One region of the Bacillus sp. CZDM1 genome, then DNA from elsewhere that is predicted to be linked to it. Evidence: riboswitches for the same ligand, from Rfam matches in the RefSeq annotation. Region 1 holds a riboswitch; the other holds the start of a gene.
The links. Region 1 has a riboswitch for preQ1 ahead of ACY3XC_RS26395 (QueT transporter family protein). Riboswitches for the same ligand answer to the same signal wherever they lie in the genome.
Positions count from the first base shown of each region.

Region 2: it holds a riboswitch for preQ1, as region 1 does, so the genes downstream of both, queF (preQ(1) synthase) here and ACY3XC_RS26395 (QueT transporter family protein) in region 1, are expected to answer to the same signal.

Region 1 covers NZ_JBUESO010000020.1:24,228-36,350, reverse strand. The annotation lists gene ACY3XC_RS26420 (ECF transporter S component) at 1-262, opposite strand, end outside; gene ACY3XC_RS26415 (energy-coupling factor transporter transmembrane component T family protein) at 287-1,129, opposite strand; gene ACY3XC_RS26410 (energy-coupling factor transporter ATPase) at 1,122-1,997, opposite strand; gene ACY3XC_RS26405 (energy-coupling factor transporter ATPase) at 1,997-2,857, opposite strand; gene ACY3XC_RS26400 (hypothetical protein) at 3,041-3,535, opposite strand; PreQ1 riboswitch class I at 3,693-3,737, shown strand; gene ACY3XC_RS26395 (QueT transporter family protein) at 3,746-4,231, shown strand; gene ACY3XC_RS26390 (glycoside hydrolase family 3 protein) at 4,302-6,509, opposite strand; gene ACY3XC_RS26385 (response regulator transcription factor) at 6,723-7,493, opposite strand; gene ACY3XC_RS26380 (sensor histidine kinase) at 7,490-9,319, opposite strand; gene ACY3XC_RS26375 (TRAP transporter substrate-binding protein) at 9,428-10,456, opposite strand; gene ACY3XC_RS26370 (TRAP transporter large permease) at 10,504-11,799, opposite strand; gene ACY3XC_RS26365 (TRAP transporter small permease) at 11,801-12,123, opposite strand, start outside.
Region 2 covers NZ_JBUESO010000004.1:195,262-202,382, reverse strand. The annotation lists gene ACY3XC_RS11200 (ABC transporter permease) at 1-250, shown strand, start outside; gene ACY3XC_RS11195 (aliphatic sulfonate ABC transporter substrate-binding protein) at 281-1,276, shown strand; gene ACY3XC_RS11190 (OsmC family protein) at 1,366-1,791, shown strand; gene ACY3XC_RS11185 (J domain-containing protein) at 1,807-2,337, opposite strand; gene queF (preQ(1) synthase) at 2,447-2,947, opposite strand; PreQ1 riboswitch class I at 3,075-3,121, opposite strand; gene queC (7-cyano-7-deazaguanine synthase QueC) at 3,337-4,008, shown strand; gene queD (6-carboxytetrahydropterin synthase QueD) at 3,995-4,474, shown strand; gene queE (7-carboxy-7-deazaguanine synthase QueE) at 4,471-5,199, shown strand; gene ACY3XC_RS11160 (Fur-regulated basic protein FbpA) at 5,415-5,612, shown strand; gene ACY3XC_RS11155 (DUF3231 family protein) at 5,676-6,686, opposite strand; gene ACY3XC_RS11150 (transglycosylase domain-containing protein) at 6,881-7,121, shown strand, end outside.

The sequences.
Region 1 (12,123 bases):
GAAGAATAGCTACTAATGGATCTTTGAACAGCGGAACGGTAGCATTTAAGAAAGAGGAAACACCAAAGATAACTCCGACGATGGCTCCTACAACCGGCCCCTGCATGATTCCGCCAATAATCGCAGGGATATGCATAATTGTTGCATTTCCAGCAGCAGTAGGTACGGGAATATATCCTAACCGAGTGACACCTAAAAGGATAGCAACTGCCCCAAGCACCCCAGCAATGACAATATTACGAACACTTAATGAACCTTTCATTCTATTTCTCCCCCTTTTATTTATCTAATATGGAAAGTGATAAAAAAGTAGTAGTGCTGAAAATAATAGCCCAATCATTAATACTAAGTAATCTCGTCCGATTGCTTTGTAAACGGAATAGGAACTCCTATCATTCCCAGGAGTATAGCACCGAGATTCCATCGCCAAAATTAAATCCTCTGCCCTAGATAACGCAATATTAAATAAGGGGATAATAATTGGCAGCATATCCTTGGTCCTCTGAATAATTCTCCACCATTCTCCCGATCCGAAATCCGCCCCTCTTGAGGCTTGTGCTTTAATCATTTTCTCCATTTCAATCGCAAAGGTTGGTACAAAGCGAATCGCAATGGTAATAATTAATGAAATTTCATGGACAGGAAATTTTATTCTTTTTAATGGACTTAAAAGACTTTGAATGGCATGGGTTAACTCCGTTGTTGATGTGGATAGCGTAAGAACACTGCTTAATAAAATAATTTCCACAAAACGTACGGCTGAAACGATCACAAGTCGAATACTCTCACTCGTAATCAAGATAAATCCATACTCAAAAAATACCGTCCCGCCAGAAAATACATTCCCTTGGAAGATAAGCTGCAGCACAGCCAATATAATGATAAAGGGAATAGCAGGTTTAATGCCCGATAACCCATAACTGACAGGGATTTTGGATGTCCAGAATAAATAAATGGATAATAAGAGTCCAAGAGCATTCCCTAGATAACTAGTGTTTAGGGCAATAGCTAATACAAGTATAGTGAACACTAACAGCTTTATTCTAGGGTCAAGACGATGTATAAAGGAACCCGTTGGTACGTATTGACCAATCGTAATATTTCTTGATAACTCAAATTCACTAGCCACGATTCTCCCCCTCTCCATTGGCAAGAACCTTTATGATTTCATTAGCTGCTTCCGAAATCGCGAACGCAGAAGTATTTACATTGTATCCAAGGTCTTTCAGCCTGTATAAAGCTTGTACCGTTTCAGGTGTTCCGATTTCATAACGCTGCAGACTTACCTTGTCTGTAAAAATATCCTCTGGAGAACCATTTAGCACATCCGTCCCATTTGCCATTACATAAATTCTGTCCGCCAAATAGGCAACTTCCTCCATATTGTGCGAAACGAAAATAACCGTTAAATTTTCCAGTTTATTAAGGGATTTTATTTTATCCAACAATTCATTGCGGGACCTTGGGTCAAGTCCTGCTGTTGGTTCATCAAGAACAAGTATCTTCGGCTTTAACGCCAGTATACCGGCAAGTGCAACTTTTCGCTTCTGTCCGCCGCTTAAAGCAAAGGTTTGTCGATCCTTCATTTCCTCAAAATCCAACCCAACCATATCCATTGCCCATTTAACCCGCTCCCTTACCTCTTTTAAAGGCAAACCAAGCTTAAAAGGTCCATATGCAATATCATCGCCAATTAGTTTTTCAAAAATTTGATCCTCCGGGTTTTGAAAAACGAGGCCAACCTTTCTCCTCAAGGCTTTTATATCCATTCGTTTCTTCGATAAATCTACTCCATCAATGGTGACTTTCCCCGAATCTGGCCGAATCAGGCCATTAAAATGCTGGATAAGGGTAGATTTCCCTGAACCGGTATGCCCAATAATGGCGATACATTCCCCCTCATTTACCACCATGCTTGTCCCCCTTAAAGCTTTATGCTCCATTGGAGTTCCCTTCATGTATGTATGAGATAGGTTTTCTATTTCGATGATCGGCATTATACTACCTCCCCGGTCCTCTCTTTTGAAACTCTCTTAACTTCATTAATCAGTTCATTCTCATGGATTAACTCTTTCGAAAATGTTGGAATTTTATTATGAATAATTTCAGCCATCTGACTAACAGCGGGAATATCTAATTGCAATTGCATTAAAACCTCTTTATGTTTAAAAATTTCACGAGGAATTCCATCCATCACAATTTTCCCGTCTTCCACTACGATAATACGGTCTGCTTCTGCCGCTTCTGACATACGATGGGTAACCGTAATAATCGTCATGCCCATTTCATTCATTTTTCTCATAACCTGAAGGACTTCGTTTCTGCCAAAGGTATCAAGCATACTCGTGGACTCATCGAAAACAATACAGTCTGGCCGCATTGCCAGCACTCCAGCAATGGCCACTCTTTGCTTTTGTCCTCCTGATAGGTGGTGTGGAGGTCTTTTCCGAAATTCCGACATCTTCACGACCCCTAAAGCCTCATCGATTCTTTGCTTCATTTCTGCTCTCGGTACTCCGATATTCTCTAATCCGAAAGCTACGTCTTCCTCGACAATGGTCGCAACAATTTGATTGTCGGGATGTTGAAAGACCATCCCAACTCCTTTACGAATGTCAAGCTTCTTGCTATCGTCCTTCGTATTGTACCCATGAACCCAAACATCCCCTGAGCCAGGTGTCAGGAGTCCATTAAAATGCTTGGATAATGTTGATTTTCCCGAACCATTATGTCCTATAATAGCAACATATTCACCTGGGAAAATAGAAAAAGAGATATCTTTTAGAACTTCTACCGAACTATTCTCATTGATTTTATATGAAAATGATACATTTTCTAAAGCAATAATGGGTTTCATCCAAACCCCCCTCACACTCTATTTTATTAATATTCTGAATATTATTCAACCATAGTATTGGATATACAAGAAATATAATAGCATGAAGTTTTAGATGGGGATATCCTCTAGCATTATTTTATCTATTTTTATAATAAATCTAGGCCAGAACACAATTACAGAGTCTGGCCTTTCGTAAATTATTTAGGATAAAATTCTTTTTATTAATGATCTAGGTTTTTCTGGATTTACTTTTTTATCAATCAGCCGCTGAACTCCATACATAATGACTGCATTTACCGAGAATAAAAGTAACCCCTGATAATTTTTCAATCGGATAAGCGAAGCAATTCCCATTCTTCTTAACCAAACCGCAAATATATAAATATGGAAAGTATCTACAACAAGATTTATTAAAGTGTACCGCAGGAATTTACCATATGTAAATTTCAAAATCCAAATAGCTCCAACATAAAAGGGTCCGATAATAAATGGAAGTTCACCTATCATGTTTGGAAATAATTGTGGATAAACTCGCCACCAGCCTTTTTTATGGGCGTAAACAGACTGTGCACCTACCAAGAGACCAATAAACAGAGAGGTTATGGAAAAGCGTTTTATCGCTTTTTTTCCAAGGAATGGTACCGTCAGCCATGGCAATAACATAATAACTAATAAATACTTTTTTTTATTATCCATAAAGTAGACTTCCCTTTTTTTACTATTAGAATGTGCAAAAAGGGAAATATTATCCATAAATATATACTTTACTGATAATAATTTATTAATCACAGGCGATAGTGCTTGCTTTGTATTGACGAGTCTATTGTGATAGATTAATATATTATTTTGTCAGAAAAACGTGGTTCGAAAACCTCCCACGTAAAAAAACTAAGGAGAGAACTGAATATGAAAATAAAAACACTTGTTGTTAACGCGATACTGGCAGCTTTATACATTGCTGTTTCCGGTTTAATCGCACCCTTTGGTTTCACAAATATCCAATTCCGTGTTTCCGAAATGTTCAATCATCTTATTGTTTTCAATAAGAAGTATATCTTCGGAATCATTATTGGAGTATTTTTATCAAACCTATTCTTTTCACCGATGGTCGCCTATGACCTTGTTTTCGGTGTCGGCCAATCACTATTAGCCTTATCGATTACAATTTTATCCGCACGTTTCATTAAAGGAATCTGGGCTCGTATGATTGTGAATACCGTTGTCTTCACCTTCACTATGTTCTTGATTGCTTGGGAATTAAACCTTGCCTTCGAATTGCCATTCTTATTTACTTGGCTGACTGTGGCTGTAGGGGAATTTGTTGTGATGGCAGTAGGTATGCCGATTATTTATTTCATTAACAAACGAGTTAATTTCGAAAAAAGAGTATAGATAAAAGAGATGCTGCTTGAGGGAATCAAGCAGCATCTCTTTTTATATCAATCTTAAATTGTGCAAATTTTTATTCTTTCGAGGATTTTCCGGCATAATCAGGTTTTCCTGTTTCGCCACCATGATCGGGCTTTCCTATCGCTTTACCTTGATTGTAGGAAAGACCAAATCCATACTTATATGCGTTACCAGATTTATTTACATAAGCATATGCAGGATCTTCTTCTGGTGCAAAACTAGGAACATCTCCGACTTCGTTGTCTACTGCTGTCATACTAGCAGGAAGCGCAAATGGAAGTTTTCCGATAGGATTAAATTCTCCACGAATAACATCAACGATAGCCTCAGCCTTTGTACCAAAAGTGCCGATTAATGCTGCTGCATTTGGTTCAATTTCATCAAGTATCCATGGATTGGTCATGTTTACAGCTGTGATAGTCGGAACCGTTTTTTGAATATCGATAATTCTATCGACATTAGTGATTCCTGTCTCAGGACCCACAGTGATTCTTGGATTATTATCCCAGTTTGACTGAACTGGTTTAACATAAACATATGCATGTGTAGCCTCTGCAAGATTATTAGTAATGGTAATAGAAGGATCGTGCTTTTTAATGGTCTCGATTAATCCCTTAGTGCTCGCTCCATCCGTTCCACCAGGGAACATCTCGACATATAGTTTTACGCCTTTAAGCTTTGCATCTTTCAAAGGCAATAGATTTTTATCATTGCGTAATAGAACAATGGACTTATGATGTGCTTCATCTGCTAGTTGCTGTACATCTGGATTATCTACCACATCTAGAGCATTTTGTGGATCTACATATGGGTCTTCAAATAGACCCAAATTCATCATTTCTGTTAGCAATAAGGATACAGATTCGTTAACTTCCTCTTCTGAAAGGATACCAGAATTAACTGCATCAATAATGAGCTGTGGATTAGAAGATCCAGAGATAATATCTGTGCCTGCTTTTATTGCTTTCGCCATTTTTTCTACCGGTGTTAAAGCTTCTGCACCCCAAGCATTATTTCCAACAGCACCCGTATCGGAGTTAACATATCCTTTGAAACCAAGCTGGCCGCGTAAGAAATCTGTTAAGATTGCTTTGTTTAATGCAAAGCCAACTTCTTCAAATTGCTTGTCTTCACTGTACCATGGCAATCCTTGATCAGCACTATCATTGCTTGGATAAGCGTAATAAGGCATGATAGACGATACATCCGCTGCGATAGCTGCCTCGAAAGGAGGAATGTGATACTTAAGCAGACTTCCCTCAGTTGGATATGGATTGAATTTACCTTCAATAAAATGAGGATCCAAACCATTATCACGTGCTCCGCCACCTGGGAAATGCTTTACGGTTATTGCCACACTGTCTTTACCAAGTTTTTCTCCTTGAAATCCTTTGATAACGTTATAAATCATATCTGAAGCAACTTTTGGATCCTCACCGAATGTATCTTCAATTCTTGCCCATAGTGGGTCTGTAGCGATATCTGCCGTATACCCATAGACTTTGCGAATTCCGGCAGCTCTCCATTCCTGTGCAGCAATTTCAGAGAATTCATTTACAGCTTCCGTATCACCTGCTGCTGCAAAACCTAATGGTCCTGGCCAAAAAGAATGTTGACCCTCACTTGCAGCAATATTCGTGTAATCTGTGGAGGCATGATTCCGTGGGTTCGATGTAACAACAACCGGGATTCCTAATCTTGATGCCTCTCCTAATTCTTGGAGCTGATTCGTATATTTTGCGATCACATCTACAGTCGGGGTTTGACGGAAGATGACGTAGCGCATGTTTTTGCCGACAATCATCGAATCATCTGCTTTTACATATCTGCCATCTGCTGGATTCGAGATTGGAGTATGTGTGTTAATCAGCATTAATCCTGCTTTTTCAGCAAGTGTCATCTTTGATACTAGATCGGCTACCCGCTGATTAATAGGTAATCTCCAGTCCTCATATATATCTAGGACCCTGTCTCCATCCAAATCTCTGAACTGCTTTCCATCAATTTTAAGGACACCTTTTTTTGCCGCTTCGATTTCCGGTTGCCCAGTAGCCGGATCAGCTTGTACACGATATGTCACTGTGTTTGCCCCAGAGTTGCCAGGATTAGTAGTCGTAGTTGGGTCTACATACCCTAAATCTTCATTTGCGTTTACCTGTGGGACCATGACTGGAGCTAATAGCGATAAAGCAAGAGCACTTGTTATGACTGTTTTTCTTAGTTTTGAAGATTTTCTAAACTGTTTTGATATTGATGCCATTTTTCTTCCTCCTTTTTTAAATTGAATGCGTTTACAAAACTAAGTTAGCGTTTCTATGTTTAATGATATAATTCAAAATAGTCTACCAAATAGTGAGTTTTTTTAGGTATATTTGTAATTTTTTTATATTTAGAATTTTCAGTTAAAAATACCTACAACTTTCTTCCTTCTTATACAAAAAAAGAATCAGAAATAAAAAGTTTCTGATTCATCTTATCTTTTTATTAATTTATCATCGCGGGTTTTGATATTGATATTCCGATACTCTGATGGAGAACATCCCACTATTCTCTTAAAATTATTACTAAAGTAGGCTAAATCAGAATATCCGACTCTTTCAGCAATTTCCGACATTCTTAATGTTGTATTGTGCAGTAAACGTTTACTTTCCTCAATTCTCAGCTCCGTTATATAATCAACAAATTTTTTATTGAGCTGTTGTTTGAACAATTGACTGAGGTAACTTGGATTGATGTGAATACTCTCTGCTGCTTCTTTTAATGTTATTTGATCAAGAGGCGTTTTATTTATATAATCCAGTACTCGTTCAATCGTTGATAACGGTACATTATCATTGTCAGGAAGAGGTTGATTATTCGTATTATCTTCGTTACTTTTTTGATTTAACCATTTCTCTAGACAAACTTTTATCTCATTCTCCTCAATCGGCTTAAGAAGGTAGTCTGTAACACCGCTCCGAATAGCTTGCTGGACAAACTGAAACTCATCATGGACAGTAATAACAATCACATCATATGTCCCGTTTAGACTACTAATTTCCTTAACCAAAGCAAGTCCGTCCATAATCGGCATTCGGATATCTGTTAATATCAGGTCCACATCATTCATCTTTATCCAATCTAATGCTTCTAATCCATTTTGGGCTTCATGGACAACCTGCAAGGGAAGATTCAATTTATTTATCGTCCACTTAAGAGCGGTTCGTACCCATCTCTCATCATCAACTAACAAGACTTTTTTCATCCAATTTCCCTTCCCTCTGTCATATCCTTCATTGGCAGCTGCATCTCGACTACTGTGCCGGATCCCAATTGACTTCTAATTCCAAGTCCATACTCTGCGCCAAATACATAATGAATCCTTTGGTGGACATTTAATAATCCAATATGTTTCCCATCTGAGTTTGTCATTTTCTGTTCAAGCTTCCTAATAAGTTCGTCTAACTTGTGATTCGGAATACCAGCACCTGTATCTTCTACTCGAATCTTAAAAGAAGATTCTGAATGGGGAACTACTGATATGGTAATTTTAAATTTTTGAAAGCTTTGCCCATAGGCATGAACGAAGCAATTTTCAACTAACGGCTGAAGTGAAAACTTAACTACCTCTTGTTCCATTGCCCATGGAGGAATATCAATCTTATACTCGAATCGATCTTCAAAACGGAATTTCTGAATCTGAAGATACGTATGACAAAACTTAATTTCTTCCCCCAGACTTACGGTGGCTGAATCATTTTTAAGATTATAGCGGAGCAGCATTCCCAGAGAATAGGACATGGTTGCAATATTTTCCTTACCCTCTTCTAATGCCATCCCCCTAATCGTCTCAAGGGAGTTATATAAAAAATGAGGGTTCATCTGAGACTGCAGCATCTTTATTTCAATTTCTTTCTGTTTGAGTGACATTTCTGTTTCTTTTAATTTTGAGACATAAACCTCTTCCAATAAATTGGATAGTTTTTCAACTGTCTTGTTAAAACCAGCCGTAAGCTGACCAATTTCATCATTCGATTCCACTGGTACTCTACCGCTAAGATTTCCGATTTCAACTTCCTTCATAAACCTCTGGAGTCGTCGTATCGGGCGGATCAAACTTGTTGCAAAACCGAATCCCACTGTGTAGGCAATCATTAATGAGATGATGATTGTCATAACGATCGTTCTTCCAATTTGAATAATTCCCCCCGTTAAATCTTTATAGGGCACCGCCGTAAAGAAACTCCAGCCTATATTCGGGGAATAAGTGTAGGTTACAAAATCCTTCCGGTCGTTCTTTAATATTTGTGTACTGCTTTCGTTATTTTGGAGTTGTGATAGCTGGCTAAATTCTACCTCTTTTCCAAGCTTTGAATAATCGGGATGATATACATAATGCCCTTTTGAATCTAAAATGAAAAAATAGCCATTCCTGCTAACTGTTACTTTATTTGAAATTTCCTCAATCCTTCTGAAATTTATATCTATAATGAGCATTCCGACAGGCAGTAGAGTATCCGGATTGTATAACCTCCTGACTAGTGATATAACCGGCTGCTCTTTATTTTTAAGTTTAAGTGTTCTCGTTACTAGCATGGTCATTCCGTTTAATGGTACGGATGAATACCAATATTCTTCTTTTATTTTGGTCGAAGGATAGTAATTCCGCAGCCCCAAAGTATCAATGACAATATCATCATCCACCAACACCGTTATATTGGAAATATCTGCTCGAGAATACGCAGCATTTCTTAGTGTGTTCCTGGCTGATTCCACCACATGATCACTTTTTTCATTTTTAAAAAGGCTGGATAATTCAGGGGAGTTGATAATTTTTAAACTTGTAATCTCAAAATCTTGTAAATAATATTCAATATGTGATTCTACTTGATCAATAACCTGTCCACTATGTTGGCGGAGCTCATTTTCCAATTCTACGGAAGAGCGGTTATAGGATATAATTCCCACTGAAAGCAAAGGAATGATAACGAGAAAGCTGGAAAAAATGCAAAGCTTCATCATTAGTGATTGATTCTTTAAGAGAATATATCGTGCAATAAATTCTTCTGCTTTTCTCCATCGCTGCTGCATTCTTCCACTTCCTAATAAGTTTTCTGATTTTTACCTATGATCAAAACAGAAAAGACCCAGCTGGTAAATGGATAAACCTACCAGCTAGGTGTTTTTTGTTCCTAGAGATTATGGACGTGCTTTATCAATAGCATCCATTACTTCTTTATACTCTTTTGTATACTCGTCAACCATAGGCTTTACAGCATTTGTCCAAGGTTTAAGATCTTTGACTTCGGTAAATGTTACACCTGCATCTTTTAATTTCTTTTCTGAACGTTCTTCATATTTATCCCACTCTGCTCTTTGTGTTTCAACAGAATCAAGAGCAGCTTGTTTAATAATCTTTTGGTCTTCTTCAGAAAGCTTATCCCATGCTACTTTACTAATTAAGAGAACCTCAGGTATACGTTGGTGATGGTCAAGTATCAAGTTTTTAGCCTCTTGATAATGGTTAGATGAATCTAAACTTGGCAGGTTATTTTCTGCACCATCAATAATTCCAGTCTGAAGGGCACTAAATACTTCTCCATAAGGCATCGGAGTAGCACTAGCTTCTAATGCAGCCATGAAATCAATATTGATTTTACTTTGTTGAACACGAATCTTTTGTCCTTTTAAATCCTCTACATTTTCAAGAGGTTTTGTTGAGTAAAAACTACGTGAACCAGAATCGTAATAGGCTAATCCTTTCATCTTCGATTGCTCAAGTCCATCTAGTAATTTCGTTCCCATGTCTCCATTTAAGAAGTTCCAAAGATGATCCTCACTCTCAAATACATAAGGAAGTCCTAGCGGCGTAAACTGATCATTGAATTCAGCAAGTGGACTGGAGTTGATTCGAGTAAACTCAATGGCTCCAAGCTGCACCTGTTCTAGAACTGATTTTTCATCGCCTAATTGTGCAGATGGATAGACTTCAATTTTGATACGACCATCTGTTCTTTCTTCTACTAATTCAGCAAACTTTTTGTCACCAAGGACAGTTGGATAATCTGGCGGCTGATTGTCGGCTAAGCGGAACGTATAGGATGGTTTTTCTTCTTCCTTGTTACCCCCGCTTTTTGTGTTAGTTGTTTCTTTCCCACTGCATGCAGCAAGGATTGTGCCCATTAAAAGTGTTGCGGCTAAAATACCTGTAAACTTTTTACTTATCAAAATCTACACCCCTTTTAATTTTTATATAATCTTCACCATTCCACAGGTTACTTGACTAACATATTTGGAAGCCACATAACAACCTCTGGAATATAGGTGATAATTAACAGAACAACTAGTAAAGCATAGAAAAATGGCATCATGGCTTTTGTACCTTGCTGGATTGAGACCTTACCTATCGCACAGCCGACAAATAAAACGGTTCCAACTGGTGGTGTCAATAGGCCAATTCCAGCGTTTAAGATTAGGACAATCCCGAAATGGACAGGATCCATACCAAAGCTCGTTACAACAGGAAGAAGGATTGGTGTCATAATTAAAATCATTGGTGCCATATCCATTGGCGCACCAAGAAGCAGTAATAAGATATTAATGATCAATAAAATGATAAGTGGATTATCGGAAATACTTAAGAACAGGTCGGTTACCATAGCAGGAATCTGCAAATAAGCAAGTATCCATCCAAATGATGCAGATGCTGCAATTAAGAAAAATACCATCGAAACCGTTCTCATTGTATTTGTTAGTATTTTCCAAACACTTGAGATTGGTGCTTCTCTATAAATGACAAATGCTAGAATAAAAGAATACAAGCAAGCTAACGCACCTGACTCAGTGGCCGTAAACCAACCACTCATAATTCCCCCTAGGATAATAACGGCAGGACTTAACGATAAAAGACCGTGTATGAGAATTCCGCCGATTTGTGATCTAGGCACTGGATCTGCTTTTCCGTAACCTCGTTTTCTAGCAATAATATAACTTGTAATCATAAGTGAAATTAACATAATGAATCCAGGCACAACACCTGCCATAAAAAGACTTGCGATGGATACGCCCCCGGCAGCTAACGAGTAAAGGACCAAGTTATGACTCGGAGGTACAACTACACCTTGGATAGCAGAAGCAATGGTAACACCAACAGCATAATCTGCTTCATATCCTTTCTTTTTCATCATCGGAATCATGACAGACCCAACAGATGAAACGTCTGCTACCGCAGATCCTGAGATGTTCCCAAAAAACAAGGCAGCCACACTATTTACCATTGCAAGTCCACCGCGTATTCTTCCTACTAGTAAACTCGCAAAATTCACGATCCTTGTGGCTAGTCCACCTTCACTCATAATTTGTCCTGTCAGGATAAAGAATGGGATAGCTAGCAGGGAAAAGGAGTTCATTCCTTGAACCATTTGCTGACCAATAACCGGAAGCGGGATTTTCATATAGATTACTGTTAGCAAGGACGATGCCACAAGCGTAAGAGCAATCGGAAAACGCAGCAGGACTAGAATAACAAAGCTTGAAAGTAGTATGATAATTCCGATTGTGTTCGTGTCCATTTTACAGTTCCTCCTCCAAATCCTTATGTCTTGTAGTATTAATATTGAAGAATTGCAGGAGAGAGTAACCGCAAATCATAATACCTGTGACTGGCATCGCCAAATATGTGATACTACTAGGAAGTTTTGTTGCTGGCAGAGTCGATTCCGACGTCAACAATGTAAATTCCCACCCCTGGACTACGAGGTAAAAACCAAAAGCAAAAACAGATGCATTAATGATTTTATCTAAGACTTTATTAAAAGATTTAGGAAACAGGTTGGTAAATGAATCAATACCTAAATGAATATACTCCCTAAACCCTATCGCAATGGCCATGAATG
Region 2 (7,121 bases), on a different contig from region 1:
ACCGCAAATTATTTCAGGGCTGAGGATTGCTTGGGCATTCTCATGGCGAGCACTTATGGCCGGTGAATTGCTTGGAGGCGGCGGCGGACTTGGTCAGCTGCTTGAAATGGGTCGTTCACTAGGGCAAATGGATTTAGTAATTTCTGTCATGATTATCATAGCAATCATCGGAACCATTGTGGACAATGTTGTTTTTTCAAGGCTCGAACGCAATGTAGAAGTAAAATGGGGAATTCGAAAAAGATCTTAATAAAAATATAAAATAGCCAGGAGAGAAAAAATGATGAAAAAATCTATACTTTATTTATTTTTCACTGCATTGTTCATTGGATTGCTTAGTGGTTGTGCTCAATCTTCCAACGAAAGTGAAGGCGGAGAGGTGAAAAACGTTAAGATTGGATATTTTCCAAACTTAACACATATTGCAACAATTGTTGCACTTGAAAAAGGTTATTTTGAAGAAGCTTTCGGTAAGGATGTAACGATTGAAACAAAAACAGTTTCAAACGGCGGACTATTTATGGAAGCAATGGCAACAAAGGCTATTGACGTTGGAACTGTTGGACCTGGTCCATTACTTAACTTTTATGTGAAAAATAAGGAATACCACCTTATCTCCGGTGCTGTGAATGGTGGAGCCGTTCTAGTTGCGGCTGAAGGCAGCGGTGTTGAGAAATTAGCTGATTTAGATGGTAAGAAAGTGGCGATTCCAGTTATCGGAAGCACACAGGATGTCATGCTCCGAAAAGCGCTAAAAGAAGCAGACTTAACAGCAAAAACAAGTGGAGGTACTGTAGATTTATTCGCTGCAGCTCCAGCTGATACAGTTTCTCTTTTCATCCAAAAACAAGTGGATGCGGCAGCGACTCAGGAGCCATGGGGATATGTACTGGAAAACCAAGCAAATGGAAAATTACTTCTTGACTGGGATGAGTTCGCTTGGGGTAAAGAATCAACCAATACTGTAGTTGCAGCTAGAGCAGACTTTTTGAAAAACAAGGACTTAACTAAGAAGTATTTGGAAGCTCACAAAAAATCGGTAAAATTCATCCAGGACAATCCAGATGAAAGTAAAGAAATTGTCATCAAGCACTTAAAGGACCTTACTGGTAAAGAGTTAAACAAAGAGGAAGTGGATGCAGCATTCTCGCGTTTAGCGGTGACAACAGATGTCAATGAACAAGTGATTCAGGAAATGGCAGATATCAGTAAAGAAGCTGGATATATTCCAAGCAGTGATATTAAAGGGCTTATCGATTTGTCATTACTTAAATAATAGAAAAGGTTTTGGACTCAATTATGAGTTCAAAACCTTTTTTTAAGGTAAAATAAGGATGAATTTACATAGAGGAAGGGACGATGGAAATGAAATCAACTATTTACTGGACAGGGGATATGGCTTTTACCGGTACAACACCTTCAGGGCATGATTTAAGGATGGACGCAGCACCAGAAGTTGGCGGACAAAATAGCGGTCCTAGACCAACAGAACTGCTCCTATACTCGCTTGCAGGCTGTACAGGAATCGATATCGTGATGATTTTGAAAAAAATGCGATTAGAACTGACTGGATTTACAATGGAGGTAGAAGGAACGCGGGCAGACACTGAACCGAAAAAATTTACTGATTTTCATATTCATTACTTAGTAGAGGGGGATTTGCCGGAAGAAAAGGTAGTCCGCGCGATTCAATTATCGAAAGATAAATATTGCTCCGTATCTCACTCATTAAGTGCAAACATAGTAGCAAGCTATTCAATTAACGGAACAAAAGGGAATCAAGTTTTATAAAAAGATAAAAAGGATTCAGCGCGCAGCTGGATCCTTTACCTTTTCATAGTGGTCATAAAAAACTTTAAATAGTCGTTCGTCGCCGCCTCTATCAGGATGGAGGGCCTTTAATATTTTCTTGTATTCCTTCCTGATTGCGTCCATATCTGCCCCAGGTTCTAAACCCAATAAGGAGGTAAGGGTCAAAGGTGGAGAGTCGGAAAGAGCATACTCAGCTTTTAGCATCCTTTTTAAAGACCTATTTTTTGCTTGTTCAATCCGAATCGTGGATTTTAACTGTTCAATTTCTTCTTTGAATTTTTGATTCTCGTGGAATGTTTTTTCCCACTGATGAAAATCTATCCCATATTTCTTTGTTTTGTCCTCAATCTTCTTTTCCAAAATAAAAGATGCTAAATCAACAGGATTTATCGAGTATTCTAGATTAAGGTGCTTGGTTCTTCTAGCCTTGATTTTTCCATCAAGAATCCAGCGGATGACAACTTGTTCACTATTTGTAATTCCCTCAAGCCTAAGCTGTTCTGTAACTTCTTTAACATTTAACATATAATCAACTCATTCTTCAATCATCTAGTGTCTGCTAAATTCAATGTATCATATGGAAAACGTTATAGGTTTACAAGACTATTTAATTTGTATTAAAAATAGTTTTCAATTATCGATTATCTACTTTTTCTGGATACAGGTCATGGTTCATCAAACGGAAAGTCGCCATTTCCTCAAACTTGGTACCTGGTTTCCCGTAGTTACACCATGGATCAATGGAAATTCCACCGCGTGGAGTGAATTTCCCCCAAACTTCAATATATCTAGGATCTAGAAGCTTGATTAAATCGTTCATGATAATATTGACGCAATCCTCATGGAAATCACCGTGATTTCTGAAGCTGAATAAATAGAGTTTCAAAGATTTACTCTCAACGATTTTTTGATTCGGGATGTAAGAAATATACATCGTAGCAAAATCAGGCTGATGCGTAAGCGGACAAAGACTAGTAAATTCAGGACAGTTAAATTTTACGAAATAATCACGCTCTGGATGAAGATTATCGACTGCCTCCAAAACCTCTGGTGCATATTCAAACGAGTATTTTGTATTTTGATTACCTAATAGTGTTAAATCCTTTAATCCTTCTTCATGGCTACGTCCAGACATAAAAAAACCCCCATTAAAATGTATCCCAACACTTTTTAAGAAGGAGAGTCCCAGCCAGCATTCTATACAAAACCACAAGGATAAAAAACAAAAAGCCACGTCCGGTATGGACATGGCATAGAGTCATGTATCCATAGTTTTTTATAGAGGGTATCAGCTATGAACCTCTCCCGTGTAAGTACGGGTATTATCTTCTCCATATGATAAAGGACATCAGCAAAAACGTCAAATAAAAAATTATGGTTCCTTTTTTCATTTTTTTTATGGTATTATACTAACAGCATAAACGAATAGAGGTTCTAGCACCCCTCGTTAAAAAAACTAAGATGAAGCTGTACTTCTATCTTGGGGTACGGCTTTTTTCTATTTTGGAAGGAGTTTCCTTAAATATGTTAAAAGATGAAAAAGCCATTGTCGTATTTAGCGGCGGGCAGGACAGTACTACCTGTTTATTTTGGGCAATACAACAATTTAAAGAGGTGGAAGCAGTCACATTTGATTATAATCAGAGGCATAGTTTAGAAATAGAATGTGCAAAAAATATTGCCAATGAACTAGGTGTAAGACACCATATATTAGATATGTCTTTATTGAACCAGCTTGCACCCAATGCGTTAACACGCTCTGATATTGAAGTCAAAGACGGAGAAGATGGTGAACTACCTTCAACGTTTGTTCCAGGAAGAAACCTTTTGTTCCTTACCTTTGCCGGAGTGTTAGCTCGTCAGATTGGTGCCAAGCATTTAGTGACGGGTGTTTGTGAAACAGATTTCAGCGGCTATCCAGATTGCCGTGATATCTTTATCAAATCACTTAATGTTACCTTGAATCTATCCATGGATGATAACTTTGTTATTCACACTCCATTAATGTGGCTGAATAAAGCGGAAACGTGGGAATTAGCGGATAAATTAAATGCGTTTGAATATGTACGTGAAAAAACCTTAACCTGCTACAATGGCGTTATTTCTGACGGCTGTGGAGAATGTCCAGCCTGTGTGTTAAGAAAACGCGGACTCGATGACTTTCTAAGTGGGAGGACTAAAAATGTACGGCTTTAGAATCGTCGATAAACTTCAGAAAATGGATGAAGACATTCAGCGTAAGGAATTAAAGTATCATACAAAGCGTGTTTTGGTAAGTAAAGAATTCACCTTTGATGCAGCACACCATTTACATTGTTATGAAGGAAAATGTAAGAATCTCCATGGACATACGTACAAAGTTATCTTTGGAATAAGCGGTTTTGTGGATGACAGAGGATTGATGATGGATTTTGGTGATATCAAGGAAATTTGGAAAAAAGAAATAGAAATTCACCTTGATCATCGATACCTAAATGAAACACTGCCGCCGATGAATACAACCGCTGAAAATATCGTGGTTTGGATATATGAAAAAATGCAAGAAGTATTAGCTAAAGAAGAGAACAAGGAGCAATTCCACGGTGCAAGAGTAGAATTTGTCCGCCTTTTTGAAACGCCTGCCAGCTATGCAGAGGCAAGAAGGGAGTGGATGGAAGAATGAGAAAACTTCCAATTCTTGAGATTTTTGGCCCCACAATTCAAGGCGAGGGGATGGTCATTGGTCAGGTAACGATGTTCGTTCGAACCGCGGGCTGCGATTATTCCTGCAGCTGGTGTGATTCAGCCTTTACTTGGGACGGGAGCGCCAAAGACGATATAAGGCAAATGACTGCGGAAGAAATTTGGGATGAATTACATTCCCTTGGTGGAGACAAGTTCTCCTTTGTAACCATCTCAGGGGGAAACCCCGCACTATTGAAACACCTAGATTCACTGATTGATTTATTAAAAGAAAAGCAGATTAATATTGGAATTGAAACACAGGGAAGCAAATGGCAGGATTGGTTTTTAAAAATCGATGAACTTACCATTTCTCCTAAACCGCCAAGTTCAACGATGGAAACAAATTTTGAAATATTAGATTCGATTTTTATTAATCTTGACGAAAATCAGTTTGACAATAATGTAAGTTTAAAGGTTGTTATTTTTGATGAAGCTGATCTGGAATATGCGAGAATGGTTCATAAGAGGTACGAAGGCATTCCTTTTTATCTGCAAGCAGGGAATGATGATATCATGAATGGTAATAATCAAGAATTGATCCCAAAGCTGCTGGATAAATATGAGTGGCTGGTTAATCGGGTAGTCGAAGACAGTCAATTAAACAATGTCAAAGTACTCCCACAACTTCATGCCCTGCTTTGGGGTAATAAACGCGGTGTTTAAATAGTATGGCCCACCTATTCACTTAGGTGGGTTTTTTCTGTTCAGGTGTTAAGCTAATCCATTAAAATAAATACATCTTTGTATCGTTTATTAAATAAAGATGAAATTTGAATTAAGAGTGGGTAAATCTTCCAATATTCGACAGACGCAGAATAATCAACGGTTTAAAATCGGATGTGGAGTCAGGGATGTAAATATTTTGGAGGTGCCTGTATATGAAAAATATACTTAGAAACGCTGTACAGCAAAGAAGGCAATTTCTTATAGATAAACTGCTTAAAATTGGTGTGTTCAAAAAAGAAGATCGACACCTGTATGAATGGACTTTAAGTGACCTTGAAAGGGAATATGAATATACGGAAACAAATCCAGTTAAGGGTAAGATGGAACAAGAAAACCAACAGCTGCAATAATGAGCTGTATACTTAGACACAGGAAAAAAGCCGGCTGTTTAGTCCGGCTTTTTCACTAATAATTTATGTATTTGTTGATCCTAATTCTCCGCGATCCGTCGCCATAGGAGGCTGCTCCAGCCATTTATGATGAATCATGATATTTGAGCCATCCTCTGAATACAATTGAACTTCTAAAGATAATCTGTTATACATGACCCCCAAATCGATTCGAGGACTTTGAGCTACACCAGTCCCGTAATAACCGATACTTAAAGCGATTAACCCTGTGGTAAAGAACATCATCAGTTTATCGGAAAATGTGTAGGCAGTACTTGATGTTATTTCCGCAGAAAGAGATGCCGGAACAGGGAGATTACATTCCTCTAATTTTGCTCCAAATACTTTTACATGTTTCTTGCCAATATCGATTCCTCTAAGAAAAAACTGGGTAACTTCCTTGTCTTTTGCAACCTGACTAAATCCAATCAGTGTAGCCACACCTAAGATGTTACGCTGGGTGTTCGCATATAGATTGCCTACTTCAGCAACAATTAATGGTCTTTTTTCACCAATAACATCAAAAATAAAAGCTTGTTTTTTTACAAATTCAACCTTCTCATTAGGTATAGAAGGTGACCTTACGTAAAGACCTTTTGCTAATAATAAATCCTTTGATATTTTGTATAATTGCATGGTTTCAGACAAGCATTCCATATAATAATCGGTAATGTCTGCTCTTGTTGATGAGGCGACACTAGCTGAATAATTGGTTAGCCCAATCTTCGACATTTGATGGATAAAATGAAGGACATAGCTGTCTGAAAATAATTTTGGAGCAGATAAATCAACGTCTTCTTCTACTTTAAAACCATAAGGAACGGCATAATCCTCTTTATCAAAAAAGGCTGTTAATTTTTCAATATGTGTCTCTGATAATCGTAAAGTAAATTCAATAACAGATGATATTTCTTGATCCTCAGCCTTTTCTAAAAAATAACTTAGGACACACATACTTCCACTGTCATTCATATATTGCGTCCAGAGCTGAGCTAATTCGGCAGATGTAATCCTCATATTCTTACCATTTTTCATACATTACCTCCAAAAATGAATCCCTAATACCATCATTTCCATAGTTAATGATTATATGTATTTATCGTGTGTTTTTTGAATATATAAGCGTTTTGAACTATAAAATGTAAGGCTATTTTCTCATTAACTTTATTGGATTTCGTTTTAAAATGAAGCAATATGTATAATGATATTTGGAGTTAGCAGAGTTGAAGGTGGTATCAGACGTGGGACGAATGGAACGAAGACAGCAAAGAAAAGCGTCAAAATGGGATTGGAGACAGATACTTGCAAAAGGAATGGTAAAGAAATTATTTGTGGCAGGAATTGTTGCTGGATTATGCGGTCTTCTCCTTGTAAATATCTTTATTTGGACTAGTGATGTAAGTAAATTAGATAAGCCAGCGCCTCAGCCAACGATTATCTATGATCAAAATGGGGAAATTGCCAGTAAGA